Regions from separate parts of the Agrobacterium sp. ES01 genome, predicted to be linked through region 1. Evidence: predicted binding sites of a transcription regulator. Region 1 holds the regulator's gene; each other region holds the start of a gene.
What was found. The regulator PhoB, encoded in region 1, activates phosphate uptake and scavenging genes when phosphate is short. The targets are predictions, from matches to a motif close to TGTCATNNANCTGTCAT.
Positions count from the first base shown of each region.

Region 2: ACQQ2Q_RS10605 (UDP-2,3-diacylglucosamine diphosphatase) is a predicted target of PhoB. The motif match lies at 1,745-1,761, and genes of this name have one in related genera.
Region 3: ACQQ2Q_RS03605 (PhoX family protein) is a predicted target of PhoB. The motif match lies at 1,810-1,826, and genes of this name have one in related genera.
Region 4: ACQQ2Q_RS12755 (DUF1045 domain-containing protein) is a predicted target of PhoB. The motif match lies at 1,762-1,778, and genes of this name have one in related genera.

Region 1 is NZ_JBNQTH010000001.1:1,145,161-1,149,112, reverse strand. Features, by position in the region: gene ACQQ2Q_RS05650 (aspartate aminotransferase family protein) at 1-429, opposite strand, end outside; gene ACQQ2Q_RS05645 (GcrA family cell cycle regulator) at 860-1,414, shown strand; gene phoB (phosphate regulon transcriptional regulator PhoB) at 1,530-2,213, opposite strand; gene phoU (phosphate signaling complex protein PhoU) at 2,235-2,948, opposite strand; gene pstB (phosphate ABC transporter ATP-binding protein PstB) at 2,995-3,810, opposite strand; gene pstA (phosphate ABC transporter permease PstA) at 3,824-3,952, opposite strand, start outside.
Region 2 is NZ_JBNQTH010000003.1:270,112-274,063, reverse strand. Features, by position in the region: gene ACQQ2Q_RS10610 (NADP-dependent malic enzyme) at 1-1,565, opposite strand, end outside; gene ACQQ2Q_RS10605 (UDP-2,3-diacylglucosamine diphosphatase) at 1,815-2,663, shown strand; gene ACQQ2Q_RS10600 (MlaE family ABC transporter permease) at 2,877-3,952, shown strand, end outside.
Region 3 is NZ_JBNQTH010000001.1:695,457-699,408, forward strand. Features, by position in the region: gene ACQQ2Q_RS03600 (acyl-CoA dehydrogenase) at 1-1,640, opposite strand, end outside; gene ACQQ2Q_RS03605 (PhoX family protein) at 1,883-3,775, shown strand; gene ACQQ2Q_RS03610 (BA14K family protein) at 3,883-3,952, opposite strand, start outside.
Region 4 is NZ_JBNQTH010000003.1:735,191-739,142, forward strand. Features, by position in the region: gene puuE (allantoinase PuuE) at 1-869, opposite strand, end outside; gene ACQQ2Q_RS12755 (DUF1045 domain-containing protein) at 986-1,693, opposite strand; gene ACQQ2Q_RS12760 (NAD(P)/FAD-dependent oxidoreductase) at 1,800-2,975, opposite strand; gene mnmD (tRNA (5-methylaminomethyl-2-thiouridine)(34)-methyltransferase MnmD) at 2,974-3,699, shown strand; gene ACQQ2Q_RS12770 (response regulator) at 3,712-3,952, opposite strand, start outside.

The DNA of each region.
Region 1 (3,952 bases):
ACCACCCGCCGCGATCGTCGCAATCGTCCGGCCGTGAAACGCGCCCTCAAAGGTAATGATGTGGAAGCGCTCTGGGTTGCCCTTGGCAAAATGGTAACGACGCGCGGTCTTGATCGCGCATTCCAGAGCTTCTGCGCCGGAATTGGTAAAGAACACGCGGTCGGCAAATGTTGCAGCCGTCAGACGCTCGGCAAGCTTTTCCTGGCCCGGAATGTCGTAGAGATTGGAAAGGTGCCAAACCTTGTCCGCCTGCTCTTTCAAGGCGCTCACCAGATGAGGATGCGCATGGCCGAGTGAGTTCACCGCGACGCCGGCGGCAAAGTCGAGATAGCGCTCGCCGTCTTCGGTGATCAGCCAGACACCCTCGCCGCGTTCGAAGCGCAACGGAGCGCGATTATAGGTCTGATAGAGCGGGGAGGCCTCGGCCATTGCGCTTGACTCCTTCGACAGGCACGGAAGATATGGGTTTCGCTGATTGGCGGGTGTTACGAAGTCTAAAAATCAAAAATGCCGCCTTGCGGCGGCTCGCGCACTATCTTCATTTCGGACCCCCATGTCAATAAATCACCGCAATTGCGGGACTTTTTAGCACGGTGCCGTCGCAGCCACGCTTTAGTAGGCGATAGTGGTATTTTAGCCTGTGGACAGCAAGTTGGGGAAAACTATGAAATCGATTCGCGATGATTCCGGCGACTCTTGTCACGGAGTCAGGCTCACACTAGGTTAATGATCAATTACTAGACTGCATGCGGCGGAACTAGTCACCGACAATATCGAGGCATATTTTTTGTTTCGGAGTCTTCCGAGGCAGCGGTGAAGGATTCGGCCTCGGAATGCGCTACAGGCGGAGATATTTGGCATGAATTGGACTGATGAGCGCGTTGAAAGGCTGACGAAGTTGTGGGCCGAAGGTCTCAGCGCAAGCCAGATCGCGGCACAACTAGGCGGCGTCAGTCGAAACGCTGTCATTGGCAAGGTACACCGACTTTGTTTGCCCGGTCGCGCCAAGGCTGGCGGCTCCTCGTCTGCCTCTCGCGCGCCAAAGCGTCCGGCGCCAACGACAGCGCGGCCGCAAAGCTTTCAGCCACGTGTAGCCACGCGCTCGGCCGCCCGTCCTGCCGGCACAACCGTGTCACACGATGAAATCGAAGCTGGTGGCGAAGAGGAGCGTGCAGTCGTTCCGGTGCCATCCAATGTCGTGGTGCCGATTTCGCGTCGTCTTGCCCTCACGGAACTCACCGATCGCACCTGCAAATGGCCGATTGGCGATCCGATGACTGATGAGTTTCATTTCTGCGGTTGCGAGGCATCGGATAACGCACCTTACTGCACCTACCACTCGAAACTGGCTTATCAGCCAGTCAATGACCGCAGGCGCTCATCCGCGCAAAAGCAATCGCTTCCCAGCCGATAAAGATCATGAGATGAGGCCCCGCAAGGGGCCTTTTTTATGCAGCAAGTAAAAAGCCCACCGCCTGGCTGGGCGATGGGTTGAAACAGCGGTAGCAACCGCCAGCATGGGTGACCTGTCAGGCCTCCATGGAATATCCGGCGCCGCGCACGGTGCGGATCACGTCCTGCATGTTGGAAAAATTAAGCGCCTTGCGCAGCCGGCCGACATGCACGTCCACGGTACGCTCGTCCACATAGATGTCATGCCCCCACACACCGTCGAGAAGCTGTGAACGCGAATAGACGCGCCCGGGCGATGCCATCAGGAATTCCAGCAGACGAAATTCGGTCGGTCCAAGTCGAACTTCACGGCTCTTGCGGTGAACACGATGCGTTTCGCGGTCGAGTTCGATGTCGCCGCAACGCAGAACGCTGGACAGCACTTCTGGCCGCGCCCTACGCAACATGGCTTTTACCCGTGCCATCAGTTCCGGTGTGGAGAAGGGCTTGACCACGTAGTCGTCTGCACCTGTCGCCAATCCGCGTATGCGTTCGCTTTCCTCGCCGCGTGCCGTCAACATGATGATCGGCAGCCGTTCTGTTTCCGGGCGAACCCGAAGGCGGCGGCAAAGTTCGATCCCCGACACGCCGGGCAACATCCAGTCAAGGATCAGGAGATCAGGAACCCGTTCCTGCATGCGTATTTCGGCCTCGTCGCCCCGAAGGATCGTCTCGACTTCATAGCCCTCAGATTCCAGATTGTAACGCAGGAGGACGCTCAGCGCCTCCTCGTCTTCAACCACAGCTATTTTCGGCGCCATCTAGTGTCTCACTTCAAGTGCTTATTCCGCGACCGCACTGACATCGGTCGTCGTATCGTCCTTGGGACGGTCACCTTCCGGCTGCATACCGGTGGTCATGTAATAGATGGTCTCTGCGATATTGGTCGCGTGGTCACCCACTCGCTCGATATTCTTGGCGCAGAACAGCAGATGCGTGCAGGTCGTGATATTGCGCGGATCTTCCATCATGTAGGTCAAAAGCTCGCGAAACAGCGAGGTGTAGATGGCGTCGATCTCTTCGTCGCGGTCACGGATGATCTTGGCCTTTTCCGCAGAACGGGTGGTGTAGACATCCAGAACATCGGTCAGCTGTTCGAGTGCGAGTTCGGAGAGATGTTCCAGTCCGCGCGCCAGCTTGCGAGGGACGCCGGTGCCCTGAACGGCCATCACGCGCTTTGCATTGTTCTTGCCCATGTCACCAACGCGTTCCAGATCGCTGGCAATTCTCAGCGCACCGATGATTTCGCGCAGGTCGGCTGCGACCGGCTGGCGACGAGCTATGGTGATGATGGCCTTGTCACCGATTTCCCGCTCGGCATTGTCCATCACCACGTCGTCAGAAATCACCTTCTGGGCAAGGGCGGCGTCGGAATTGACCAATGCGCGGACCGAGTCACCGACCATCTGTTCGGCAAGGCCCCCCATCTCGGAGATGCGCCGGATCAGATATTTAAGGTCTTCATCGAAAGCGGATAGAATATGGGTCGATGGCATTTGAGGTATCCTCGAAATTGGCTTCAGCGCGGATGAAAACGGGATATCAGCCGAAGCGGCCCATGATGTAATCCTGCGTGCGCTGATCATCCGGATTGGTGAACATCTTGTCTGTGTCGTTTTCCTCAACGAGTACGCCAAGATGGAACATGGCGGTGCGCTGCGAGACACGCGCGGCCTGCTGCATCGAGTGCGTCACGATCACGATCGTGTAATTGGCGCGCAGCTCATGGATGAGTTCTTCAACCTTGGCCGTCGCAATCGGATCGAGCGCCGAACAGGGTTCATCCATCAAAATGACTTCCGGGCTGACCGCTACTGCGCGCGCGATGCACAGGCGCTGTTGCTGACCACCGGAAAGGCCGGTGCCTGGCTCCTGAAGGCGATCCTTCACTTCGTTCCAGAGGCCGGCCTTCTGCAGGCTTGTCTCGACGATCTGGTCCAGGTCGGCCTTGCCCTTGGCGAGCCCGTGGATGCGCGGACCATAAGAGATGTTTTCATAGATCGACTTCGGAAAGGGGTTCGGCTTCTGGAACACCATGCCCACACGGGCGCGCAACTCCACCACGTCGATCGAAGGATCGTAGATATCCAGCTCGTCGAGTGTGATCTTGCCGGCCACGCGGCAATTTTCGATCGTGTCATTCATGCGGTTCAAGCAGCGCAGAAAGGTCGACTTTCCGCAGCCGGATGGGCCGATCAGGGCAGTCACCGTATTTTCGCGAACATTGAGGTTCACGTCGAAAAGCGCACGTTTCTCGCCGTAGTAAACCGACACATCCTTGCCGATCATCTTGTAGGTTTTATCGTTCATTTTCTGATCGACCGCCTTTTCCAAAGCTGTTTCCGACATCATGTTCATTGTTCTATTCCTTCTACCAGCGACGTTCAAAGCGCCGCCGTAGCAGAATGGCACCGACATTCATGACAAGCAGGAACAGGAGCAGAATGATGATAGCTCCGGACGTCCGCTCGACAAAGGCGCGTTCAGCTTCGTTGGCCCA
Region 2 (3,952 bases), on a different contig from region 1:
TCGCGGAAACGCGGATCGCCTTCCGGGTTGACGACCGGGAAATCGACATCCGGGCGGATGCGCAGGCCGAAACGCTTGAGGCGCGTTTCGATGATCTGCGGACGCCCGATCAGGATCGGTTGAGCTGTGTTTTCTTCCAGCAGAACCTGCGCGGCGCGCAGCACGCGCTCGTCTTCACCTTCGGCAAAGATCACGCGCTTGCGGGTGGCAACCTTGGCGCTGGCAAAGATCGGCTTCATGATGAAGCCGGAGCGGAAGACAAAGCGGTTCAGCTGATCGAGATAGCTGTCGTAATCTTCGATCGGCCGCAGTGCCACGCCGGAATCGGCTGCGGCCTTGGCGACAGCCGGCGAAATGCGCAGGATCAGGCGCGGGTCAAAGGGCGAGGGGATCAGGTAGTTGGGACCAAACACCGGTGTCTCGCCGGTATAGGCGCGGGCGGCAACTTCGGAGACTTCCTCGCGGGCAAGGGCTGCGATGGCACGTACGGCGGCCATCTTCATCTCTTCGTTGATCGTGGTCGCGCCGCAATCGAGTGCACCCCTGAAAATATAGGGGAAGCACAGAACGTTGTTGACCTGATTGGGGAAGTCGGAACGCCCTGTGCAGATCATGGCATCGGGTCGTGCCTCGCGCGCCAGATCCGGCATGATTTCCGGGTTAGGGTTGGCAAGCGCCATGATCAGCGGTTTGTCTGCCATGCGGGCCAGCAGTTCGGGCTTCAAGACACCGGCTGCAGACAGGCCAAGAAAGACGTCGGCGCCGTCGATGGTCTCGGAGAGCTGGCGCTTGTCGCTTTCCTGCGCATAGACAGACTTCCATGGATCCATCAGCACTTCGCGGCCAACATAGACAAGGCCTTCGATATCATGGACCCAGATATTTTCGCGCCTGACGCCCAGCAGCACCAGCAGGTTGAGGCAGGCAAGGGCCGCGGCGCCGGCGCCAGAGGCGACGATCTTGGCGTCCTCGATATTCTTGCCGGCCAGTTCCAGCGCATTCAACACGCCGGCAGCGACGATGATTGCGGTGCCGTGCTGGTCGTCGTGGAAGACCGGGATATTCATCTTGGCGCGCAATTGCTGCTCGACCTCGAAACATTCAGGTGCCTTGATGTCCTCAAGGTTGATGCCGCCGAAAGTGGGCTCGAGCGCGGCCACGGTGTTGACCATTTCGTCGACCTGGACGGCGTCGATCTCGATATCGAAAACGTCGATGCCGGCAAATTTCTTGAACAGGACGGCCTTGCCTTCCATCACCGGCTTTGATGCCAGCGGGCCGATATTGCCAAGGCCCAGAACGGCCGAGCCGTTCGAAATGACGGCGACGAGATTGCCGCGCGCGGTGTAGTCGGCCGCGGTTTCAGGGTTGTCGCGGATTGCAAGGCACGGGGCCGCGACACCGGGTGAATAGGCAAGAGCCAGATCGCGCTGGTTTCCGAGCGGCTTTGACGCCTGGATCTCAAGCTTACCAGGGCGCGGATAGCGGTGATAGAAGAGTGCCTGCGCGTCCAGATCACCCGTTTCGGGACCGGATTGCTGCTTGGATGTGTCTTTCGAGGTCATTCTGTCACCGAGATCTTGTCTATTGCCTTGTCACTGTCACTCCATACACCAATTGGGCGGAATGGCGAGTATTGGATTACAGCCAAGTGTGTTGCCGAAACGTGTATTCGTTCGGTTTCAGGGCTGTTTTCCACCGGAATCGGCTCACTGGAGCCTGCAACCGCCCTTCAACTGCCGCTTGTCATCTTCCTGATACACGAGTCTGGTTTTCAAAACGCGACATGGACCATCGTTGAGAGGATGACGCCCGTGAGCGCAAACATCGAAACCCGGCACTTCAGAACATTGTTCATATCGGACGTTCATCTTGGCTCCAAAGCCGCCAAAGCCGATTTCCTGTTGGACTTTCTGAGAACCCATGAAGCTGACACGATCATCCTGGTTGGGGACATCATCGATGGCTGGCGCCTGAAGCGCAGCTGGTACTGGCCGCAGAGCTGCAATGATGTGGTGCAGAAGCTGCTGCGCAAGGCCCGAAAAGGTACGCGCATCGTCTATATTCCGGGCAATCACGACGAATTTTTGCGGGCCTTTCCGGGCACCCATTTTGGCGGCATCGAAGTGGCGCACCGGATGATTCACGAGACGGCAGACGGAAAGAAGTATCTGGTCCTGCATGGCGACGAGTTCGACATGGTGGTTCGCAATGCCCGACTGCTCGCTTATCTTGGTGACTGGGCCTACGATATGGCAATTGCGATCAATGTGGTGGTCGCGGCCGTTCGTCGTTATCTGGGCATGCCTTACTGGTCCTTTTCGGCCTGGGCCAAGCAGCAGGTGAAACAGGCGGTGAATTTCATCGGTGAGTTTCAGCGCGTTGTCGCGGAAGAAGCGCGAAAAAATGACGTGGATGGCGTGATCTGCGGCCATATTCACCACGCGGTGATGGAGGATATTGACGGTATCCACTACATCAATACCGGGGATTGGGTTGAAAGTTGCACTGCCGTTGCCGAAAACCAGGACGGCACATTCGAGATGATCAATTGGGGCCATCTGATCGGCGCGGCAAAGCCGATCGCGGCTTTGCCGGCACCGCAATCACAGATGCCGGTCCAGGTCGAGGCCGCCAAAGTGTCCGATATACAGGCCGCCTGATTCCCGTCACCGTCTCGCGGGCACGCGTTACCGGGGCTCTGCGTCAGGTGGCGAGGCGCTATCTGTTGCCGCAGGGTGACTATGGCCTGTGTAAAGACGTTATGCGGATGGAAATGCCGGCGCGGCGAGCTATATTAACGTTTCTGAACTGTATTTCCGATGGCCGATATGTGATGTGTGCGGCCACCATTCATACCGAAGAGACATGTAAGCTTGAAGCCGGTCAATCAGGATAGCGCGAAGATCGAGTGGGCCGGCTCTTCCGAAGGCTCGGCGCGCACGCTCATGTTCAGCGGACCGTGGACCAATGCGTCCCTCGGGCCTGTGATATCCCAGCTAGACAGTGTCACCGGGGAGAATGCCCAAGGTGATGTCGCGCTCGACATTTCCGGTATTTCGACGATGGATATGGCGGGTGCCTGGTTGGTGCGGCGCATCTCCATCGGCTTTGCTCAGCGCGGCCAAAAGGCATCTTTGGCAGGCGGTTCGGACACCATGATCGAGCTGATCGAGGAGTTGCCCGACGAGGTCCCCAAACCCGCGCCAGCGGCTCCGAAGCTGCCGATTTTCGAACGCCTCTTCAGTCCACTCGGCAGGATGACTGTTGATCTCTGGGATGACGTTCTGGCGATGCTCTATGTCATAGGCTCGGCGGTACGTGGAGCCCAGACGAAGATCAATCGCGGCAGCGGCATATCTCCGGCAGCCGTGGTCAACCAGCTTGACCATATGGGCGTCCGCGCTGTTCCCATCATCACGCTGATGTCGTTTCTGATCGGAGCCATCATTGCCCAGCAGGGCGCGTTCCAGCTTCGCTATTTCGGTGCCGAGATCTTCGTGGTCGATCTCGTCGGCATTTTGCAATTGCGCGAAATCGGCGTGTTGCTGACTGCGATCATGATTGCCGGACGGTCCGGTAGCGCCATCACGGCGGAAATCGGCTCGATGAAGATGCGCGAGGAAATCGATGCGCTGAAGGTGATCGGGCTCAATCCGATCGGCGTTCTGGTCTTTCCCCGTCTCGTTGCGCTGACCATTGCGCTGCCGCTGCTGACGATCATTGCCAACTTTGCCGCGCTTTGCGGTGCAGCGGTGGTCTCGAATATCTATTCCGGCATCACCTATTCCGTCTTCCTGTCCCGGCTGCACGAGGCGATCGATTATTCGACGCTGGCATCCGGTATGATCAAGGCGCCCTTCATGGCCCTGATTATCGGCGTGGTTGCAGCAGTTGAGGGAATGAAAGTCGGTGGTAGTGCGGAATCGCTCGGTTTCCACGTCACGTCGTC
Region 3 (3,952 bases), 450 kb from region 1:
TCGGCGAGCCCCCCCTTGGCAAGATAGGCACCGGTCAAGGTCAGACCGAACAGGCGCAGATAAGGCGTCGCTCCAGACAAAGCGGCTGTCTGATCGCCCTTGGAGAGCTGCATCAGCAGCCAGTCAGTTGCGGCCTCAAGATCGGCAATGCTGGCGTCGAGGCGGTTGGCTGTTTCTGCGAAACCATCGCGATTGGACGCGCGGACCGCTGAGGCGATGTCTTTCAGTTCGGCGATGAAGCCACGCACCTGATCTCCGTTCGAGAGCGGCAGTTTGCGGGTGACCAGGTCGATGGCCTGAATGCCGTTTGTGCCCTCATAGATCGGGGCAATGCGAGCGTCGCGCCAATAACGGGCGGCACCGGTTTCCTCGATGAAGCCCATGCCGCCATGCACCTGGATACCCAGCGAGGCGACATCCACCCCGCAATCAGTGGCAAAGCTCTTGGCAATCGGTGTCAAAAGGGCGGCACGTTCCGTCCAGTGCGCGGCGTCAGAACCTTCCATGCGGTGCGACAGGTCGATGGCGTTGGCGCAGGAATAGCAGATGGCGCGCGACCCTTGCGTCAAGGCCTTCATGGTAACGAGCGTGCGTGCAACATCCGGATGTTCGATGATCGGGCTCATACCCGAACCAGACCAGCCGGGCGCTTTCCCCTGTGTGCGGTCCCTGGCGTATTCCACCGCCTTCTGGGTGGCTGCTTCGCAGATCGCGACACCCTGCATGCCGACCGCCAGGCGGGCATTGTTCATCATGGTGAACATGCAGGCCAGCCCGCGGTTTTCCTCGCCGATCAGATAGCCCACGGCACCGGCTTCGTCGCCAAACTTGCCGTCGCCATAGATCATGGTGCAGGTGGGCGAGCCGTGAATGCCGAGCTTGTGTTCCAGAGAATGGCAATAGAGATCGTTACGGGCGCCGGGCGTGCCGTCGTCGTTCAGGATATATTTCGGCACCAGAAAGAGCGAGATGCCACGGGTTCCAGCCGGAGCATCCGGCAAGCGGGCCAGAACAAGATGGACGATATTGTCGGTAATCTCGTGGTCGCCCCAGGTGATAAAGATCTTCTGGCCGAAGATCCGGTAGGTGCCGTCGTCGCGGCGCTCGGCTCGGGTTTTCATCACACCGAGATCGGAGCCTGCATGCGGTTCCGTGAGGTTCATGGTGGCGGTCCATTCGCCGGACACCATCTTATGCAGGAATTTCTCCTTGAGCTCCGATGCGCCGTGAGCGCTCAGGGCTTCAGACGCGCCCATGGTGAGTGTCGGACCGAGGGCAAAAGCCATGGAACCGGAATTCCACATTTCCAGCGCGGCGACATTGAGCATATACGGCAGGGCCTGACCGCCGAATTCCTCCGGTGCTGTCAGCGCATTCCAGCCACCTTCGGCCCAGTGGCGGTAAAGATCGGCCCAGCCGTCCGGTACCGTGACCTTGCCGTCCAAAAGCCTGGCGCCCTGACGATCGCCGACTTCCGCGAGCGGGGCTACCTCATCGGTGGCGAACCGTCCGGCTTCCTGGAGAATGGCATCGACCAGATCGTCGCTCAGATCGCCAAGCAGCCCCTTATCGAGCGCATCGCCCATATTGGCCACGTGCTTGAGCGTAAACGCAATCTCGTCAACGGGTGCCTTGTACATGCAATCCTCCTGCCTTCCATGCCTCGCGGGCGCCGATCATGTCGCCTTGTTCGCGAAGTTTCCATCCCTTTCCTTGGCTAGTTGATTTTTACGTAAACGTCAACTTTTTGGAATTGCATATGGGGAGAAATTTTCGACCATATGCGCTCAAACCGTAAAATGCCTCTATCGTCATTCGGCTGTGATTTTCACAGTCTATTCGCGCATCTGGAACCATTCCAAACGTGAACGAGGGAAAATCCATGAGCGATATCGACACATCCAAACTGTCCTGGGACGAATGGGACGAATTGCAGACGCCGCCTCCGGCAGAAACCGAATTCGACCGCGTGGTCGAGCGCGCGATTTCGCGTCGCGGCTTTCTGGGTGGCGTGCTGGCGATGGGTTCGGCAGCGGCTGCCATGGGCACAGTTGGCAACCTGATGTCTTCGACCTCGGCTGAGGCGCAGGAAGCAGCCAGCCGCTTTGCCTTCAAGCCGGTTCCGATTGCAACAGACCATACCGTGCATGTGCCCGAAGGCTATCACTGGAAGCCGCTTGCCAAGTGGGGCCAGCCGCTGTTTTCCAACGTCAGCGACGTCGACCCGGCCAATGGCGTGAGCGTCGAGAATTCCGACAAGGTATTCGGCGAGAACACCGACGGCATGGAACTGTTCGTGGTGGGCGGTCATCAGCTGATCGCTGTAAACCATGAATATGTGAACCCGGAGATCAATCTTCCGCACAACGAAAAGGGCATGCCGAAGAGCGCCGATGACGTGAAGATCCTGCAGAACATGCAGGGTGTGACCGTGATGGAAGTGGCTGAAGGCGACAATGGCTGGGAGATCGTGCTCGACAGCCCGTTCAACCGTCGTATCCACCACAATACGCCGATGAAGATTTCCGGCCCCGCCGCCGGTTCCGATCTGTTGAAGACCGAAGCCGACCCAACCGGCACGGAATGTCTCGGGACCTTCAACAATTGCGGTGCCGGTCGCACACCATGGGGCACCTATCTCACCTGCGAAGAAAACTTCAACGGCTATTTCGGATCGACCGATGCGGATTTCACCCTGCCGGAAGACTACAAGCGTTACGGCATCTCGAACGAGACACGTTATGCCTATGAGCAGTTCGATCCGCGCTTCGACATCTCGAAGAACCCGAACGAACCGCATCGTGCAGGCTATGTCGTCGAGATCGACCCGTCGGATGCCTCCTCGACACCGGTCAAGCGCACAGCACTGGGTCGTATCAAGCATGAGAATGCTGCCGTGGCGCTTGCCCGCGACGGTCGCGTGATCGTCTATATGGGTGACGACGAGCGCGGCGAGTATCTCTACAAGTTCGTTTCCGACGACGTCTATGTGGCCGGAAACGACACCTCGACGCTGCTCGACAAGGGCACGCTTTACGTCGCCAAGTTCAGCGATGACGGCAATGGTGAATGGCTGGCCCTGACACCGGACACAACCGGCATGAAGACGGACGAAATCCTCGTCTTTACCCGCATGGCGGCGTCAAAGGTCGGTGCCACGACGATGGACCGTCCGGAATGGGTTGCGATCAACCCGATTGCGGTCGAAGCCTATTGCGCGCTGACCAACAACAAGAACCGCGGCGTCAAGCCGAATGCCGGCGGCGACGCGACACCGGTCGGTGGCCCGAACCCGCGCGAGAAGAATGAATATGGCCAGATCGTGCGCTGGTATCCGGAAAATGACGATCATGCCGACGGCAAGTTCCAGTGGGACCTGTTTTGCATGGCCGGTAATCCGGATGTCCACAAGGATGCCTATGCCGGTTCGACCAACATCAATTCGGGCAATATGTTCAACTCTCCCGATGGCATGATGTTCGACACCACCGGTCTCTTGTGGATCCAGACCGATGGCGAGGACAGCAACGAGGATGATTTTGCAGGTCAGGGCAATAACCAGATGCTTGCAGGCGATCCGGCAACGGGCCGCATCGAGCGCTTCCTGACAGCGCCGAAGGGATCGGAAGTCACAGGCCAGACCTGGTCTGCCGACCGCCGCACCCACTTCGTTGGCATCCAGCATCCCGACGCGCCCTTCCCGGACGGCGAAGGCAAGCTTCCGCGCTCGACGATCATCGCGATCAAGCGCGACGACAACGCGCTGGTTGGCTAGCCTCAAGTCACCGGAAGAGAGATGCGGTGGGTTCGCCACATGGTCTCCGGCTCAAACGCAAAACGCCCGGCAATGCCGGGCGTTGGTTTTCAATCGATGCGCTTGCCTCAATAGTACGGCGAAAGGCACTGACGACGCGGACCGTTATACGGCTGGTAGGTGTTGCTGCGCGCATCG
Region 4 (3,952 bases), on a different contig from region 1:
TTGGGCACCCAGACCTTCTCGTGACTGGTCACATAATCGATGAAACGGGCAAGGGCTGCCGCCCGACCGGGACGACCGACGAGCCGGCAATGCAGTCCGACACTCATCATCTTCGGTGCGCCGTTCTTGCCCTCCTCATAGAGAACGTCGAACGCGTCCTTGAGATAGGTGAAGAACTGGTCACCGGAATTGAACCCTTGAGGCGTTGCAAACCGCATGTCGTTGGTTTCCAGAGTATAGGGAATGATGAGAAACGGCTTGCCGTCAGCGTCCGGTACCCAATACGGCAGATCATCGGCATAGCTGTCGGAGGAATAGACGAAGCCGCCCTCCTCCATCACCAGCTTCAGCGTGTTGTCGGACGGCTTGCCCTGATACATGCCGAGCGGATGGGATCCGGTCAGCTCCTTGTGCAGCCGTACGGCTTCAAGAATGTGCTTTCTCTCTTCCTCTTCGGAATAGTCCTTGTATTCCAGCCAGCGATAGCCGTGCGAGGCAATTTCCCAATCCGCCTCCTTCATTGCGGCCACCGCTTCCGGATTGCGCGCCATGGCAAGCGTTACACCATAAACGGTCACCGGCACCTGTCGCTCTGTAAACATGCGCCACAAGCGCCAGAAACCGGCGCGCGAGCCATATTCGTAGATCGATTCCATATTGAGATTGCGCTGGCCGGGCCAAGGCTGCGCGCCGACGATCTCCGACAACAGGCTTTCCGAGGCCCTGTCGCCATCCATGATGCTGCTCTCGCCGCCTTCTTCGTAATTGACGACGAATTGAACGGCGATCCGCGCCGCGTCCGGCCATTTCGGATCGGGCGCATTGCGGCCATAGCCGACGAGATTGCGGGGATAGGTCTTGGTTGTCATACGGTCATCCTGGCTCGTGATGACGCAAACGGTAAGCAGGACAACTCCATATGTCGAGATACAAAACCGGAAACAGTGCGCCGCCATTTAGGCAATGCGGAACAGCTTGAGTGCAATCAGGCGATCTTGCGCGCCGATACACGTCCCATCGGATGCAGGGAATGCACCATAAAAGGCGCACCCGGCTCGCGCTCGACAAACAGCGCCAGATTGGTAAAGGGCACGGGCCGGTGCAGTAGCGGCTCGAAGTAATCCCGGAGCGCCCGGTCGATCCGCGCCATATGCGTGGCCTGCACAGGGCCGGTCAACGGCATCTGGAAGCGGTATTCCTCCATCACATGAGGATTTCCCCAGCGATGCAGATTGGCAAATTGCGGTGCCGTCAGATGATCAGGATTGCGCCGCTCGATCTCAGCTTCCGTAAGAGGCGCGGCATAAGCGTGGAAATGCTGAACCACGGTCGCCGCAAGAGTCTCGATTTCGGCACAGGGCAACCTGAGACCCAAACCGAAGTGATTGCTGAACCGCATGACCTCGAGGCTTTCAATGACGAAGGGCTCGACCGTGCCGGCAAACCGCATGAGTTCACGCAGCAAGGCCGGCTCGCTCGTATCGGCATGCAAGGCAAAGGGCGCCTTCAGTTCAGCATGAAATCCATAGCGGCGCGGCAAGGCTGTCTGGAAGGCGATATCGTGGTGATAGACACCCAGACTGTCCGGATGCTCGACCTCTTCGCCCGAATAGACGCTGCGACCCAGCCAGCTTGCGCCTGCCAGTGTCAACGGATCGCCATAAGAAGGCGTGAAGAAGATGGCGTAGCGCATGGCATTCCTCGTCCGTTCGGGTCACATCGGCGTTAATCACCGATTGCTCATGCAGATAGGTGATTTGCATGACAATTTGACGAAGAATCAGAGGGATGGCTCGCGTTTAGCGCGAAGCCGATTCCAGATGCGCAGAAAAGAGGAAGGATGCAGGCAGATCGATAGCGCGATCGCCGACCAGGGCCATGACCGCATCTGCCAGCTGATGCGCCACCCCGAAGCTCACCTTGAAGCCGCCGGTAAACGCCAGGATATTGGAGTGAGCCGGATGCGGGCCGATCATGGGATCGCGCCCAATCGCCTTGGGCCGCAAGCCGGCCCAGCGCGCGATCACAGGCGCATCGGTCAGAACCGGAGCAATCCTGCGGGCCTCGGCAATCAAGGTCTCCAGTTGCGCATCGGTATCGTCTGCGGAGGAAAAACTGTTTTCACTGGTACTGCCGATCGCAACAATCCCATCATCGTGCGGAACGACGTAGAGACCATCGCGAAAGATCAATGGCCGATCCTCCAACCCCTCAGCCTTCATCAGGGCCGCCTGCCCCTTGACCGGCATACCCAGGGGCTTTTTCGTCGGTTCGCCAAGCCCTTGCAGCAATGGGAATGACTGATGCCCAGCCGCAATCAGGCAATGCCCGAACACAACTGTATCGCCATCGGAAAGGCGTGCACTGCTGGCATTCGGCTGGAGCGCAGCGACACTGGAATTCTCAACGATACGCACATGTTTGGCCCGCCTGAGCAGCGTGATGAGAACGGCGAGCAGTTGCCGTGGCGACACCCGGCCGGCAAGCGTATCGTGCACGATCCCATGTTCCGCCACATCGGCAGAGGGCCAGCCGCCGATCATCGGACTATCAAAGACCTCCCAGCGAAAATCATGACCTGTTGCCTGCCAGTTCACCTTCGCCTCAAGCGCTTGCCGCTCCGCCGTTACGCGATGATGCGCCGTGGGCAGCGGAATGATCCGCCCGCAACGCCGATAGCCTGACTTCAATCCGCTTTCGGCTTCCAGCCGTTCGATTTCCTCTTCAAGTGCGATCAATGCGGTGAACTGGAATTGCTTTTTCGGGTTCCATCGCTCCGGCGCATGCGCCATCAGCGCGCCCAGAACGCCACCGCTTGCACCCTGCCCCAGAACACCGGCATCCACGAGCAATGTGTTGATACCCAGCCGCTCGGCCTTGAGTGCAGCCCAAAGCCCCATAATGCCGCCGCCGACAATCAAAAGATCGACGGAAGATTGACCGCCGGCTCCGGTCAGAATATCGGCTTCAGGCATGACAGTTACAAATCTCGATCCAGCGGATAAAAATGAGGACAATGCCCTCGTCTGGCACGAGGGCGATATGCCTTATTCAACCGCCTTTGGCGACCACTTTTATTGCCAGACCGATGGCAGGCTTGAATGTGGTCATGTCTTCATGGCCGGCAACGGCCTGCCGGAGCGCTGGCATTCGGCCGGCAAGTTCCGCATCGGCGAGCTCGGTTTCGGCACCGGTCTGAACGCCTGCGAAACCTGGCGGCAATGGAAGCTGGAACGTAAGCCGGGCGGACACCTGCATTTCACATCCTTCGAACTCTATCCGATGAGCCGGGACGCGATTGACCGCGCCCTCGCGCATTGGCCGGAACTGGATGCCGAAAGACAGGCGCTGACCGCACTTTGGCCCGATACTCCGAAAGACGTGATCGATATAACGCTGGACGACGCCACACGCCTGACGGTGGTGTGCGGGAACGCCTTGCCCAATGTCCGATCGGCGCAGGCCCTGTTCGATGCCTGGTATCTCGATGGTTTTGCCCCCTCGCGTAACCCCGACATGTGGTCACCTGAACTGATGCAGGCCGTCCACGACCGCACCGCGGAAAACGGCAGTTTCGCCACCTATGCCGCCGCCGGTTTCGTCCGTCGCAACCTGATCGCAGCCGGCTTCAATCTCGAGCGCCGCAAGGGCTTTGCCGGCAAAAGGGAGATGCTGTGCGGGGTAAGATCGGCGGGCTGACCGTCACATCGATCAGCCCTGAGCGCCTTTGGACGATGCGCGCGCGTCGGCGAAATCCTTCAGCCAGACGGCAATCTTCTGTTCCAGCAGTTCGGGACTGATCGGTTTGGAGAGATAATCGTCCATTCCCGCCGCCAGACACATGTCGCGATCGCTGTCGAGCGCATGCGCCGTTACAGCGACGATCGGCACATGCTGCCTGGCGCCCATCAGGTTTTCCTTGGCGCGAATGGTACGGGTTGCCTCGTGTCCG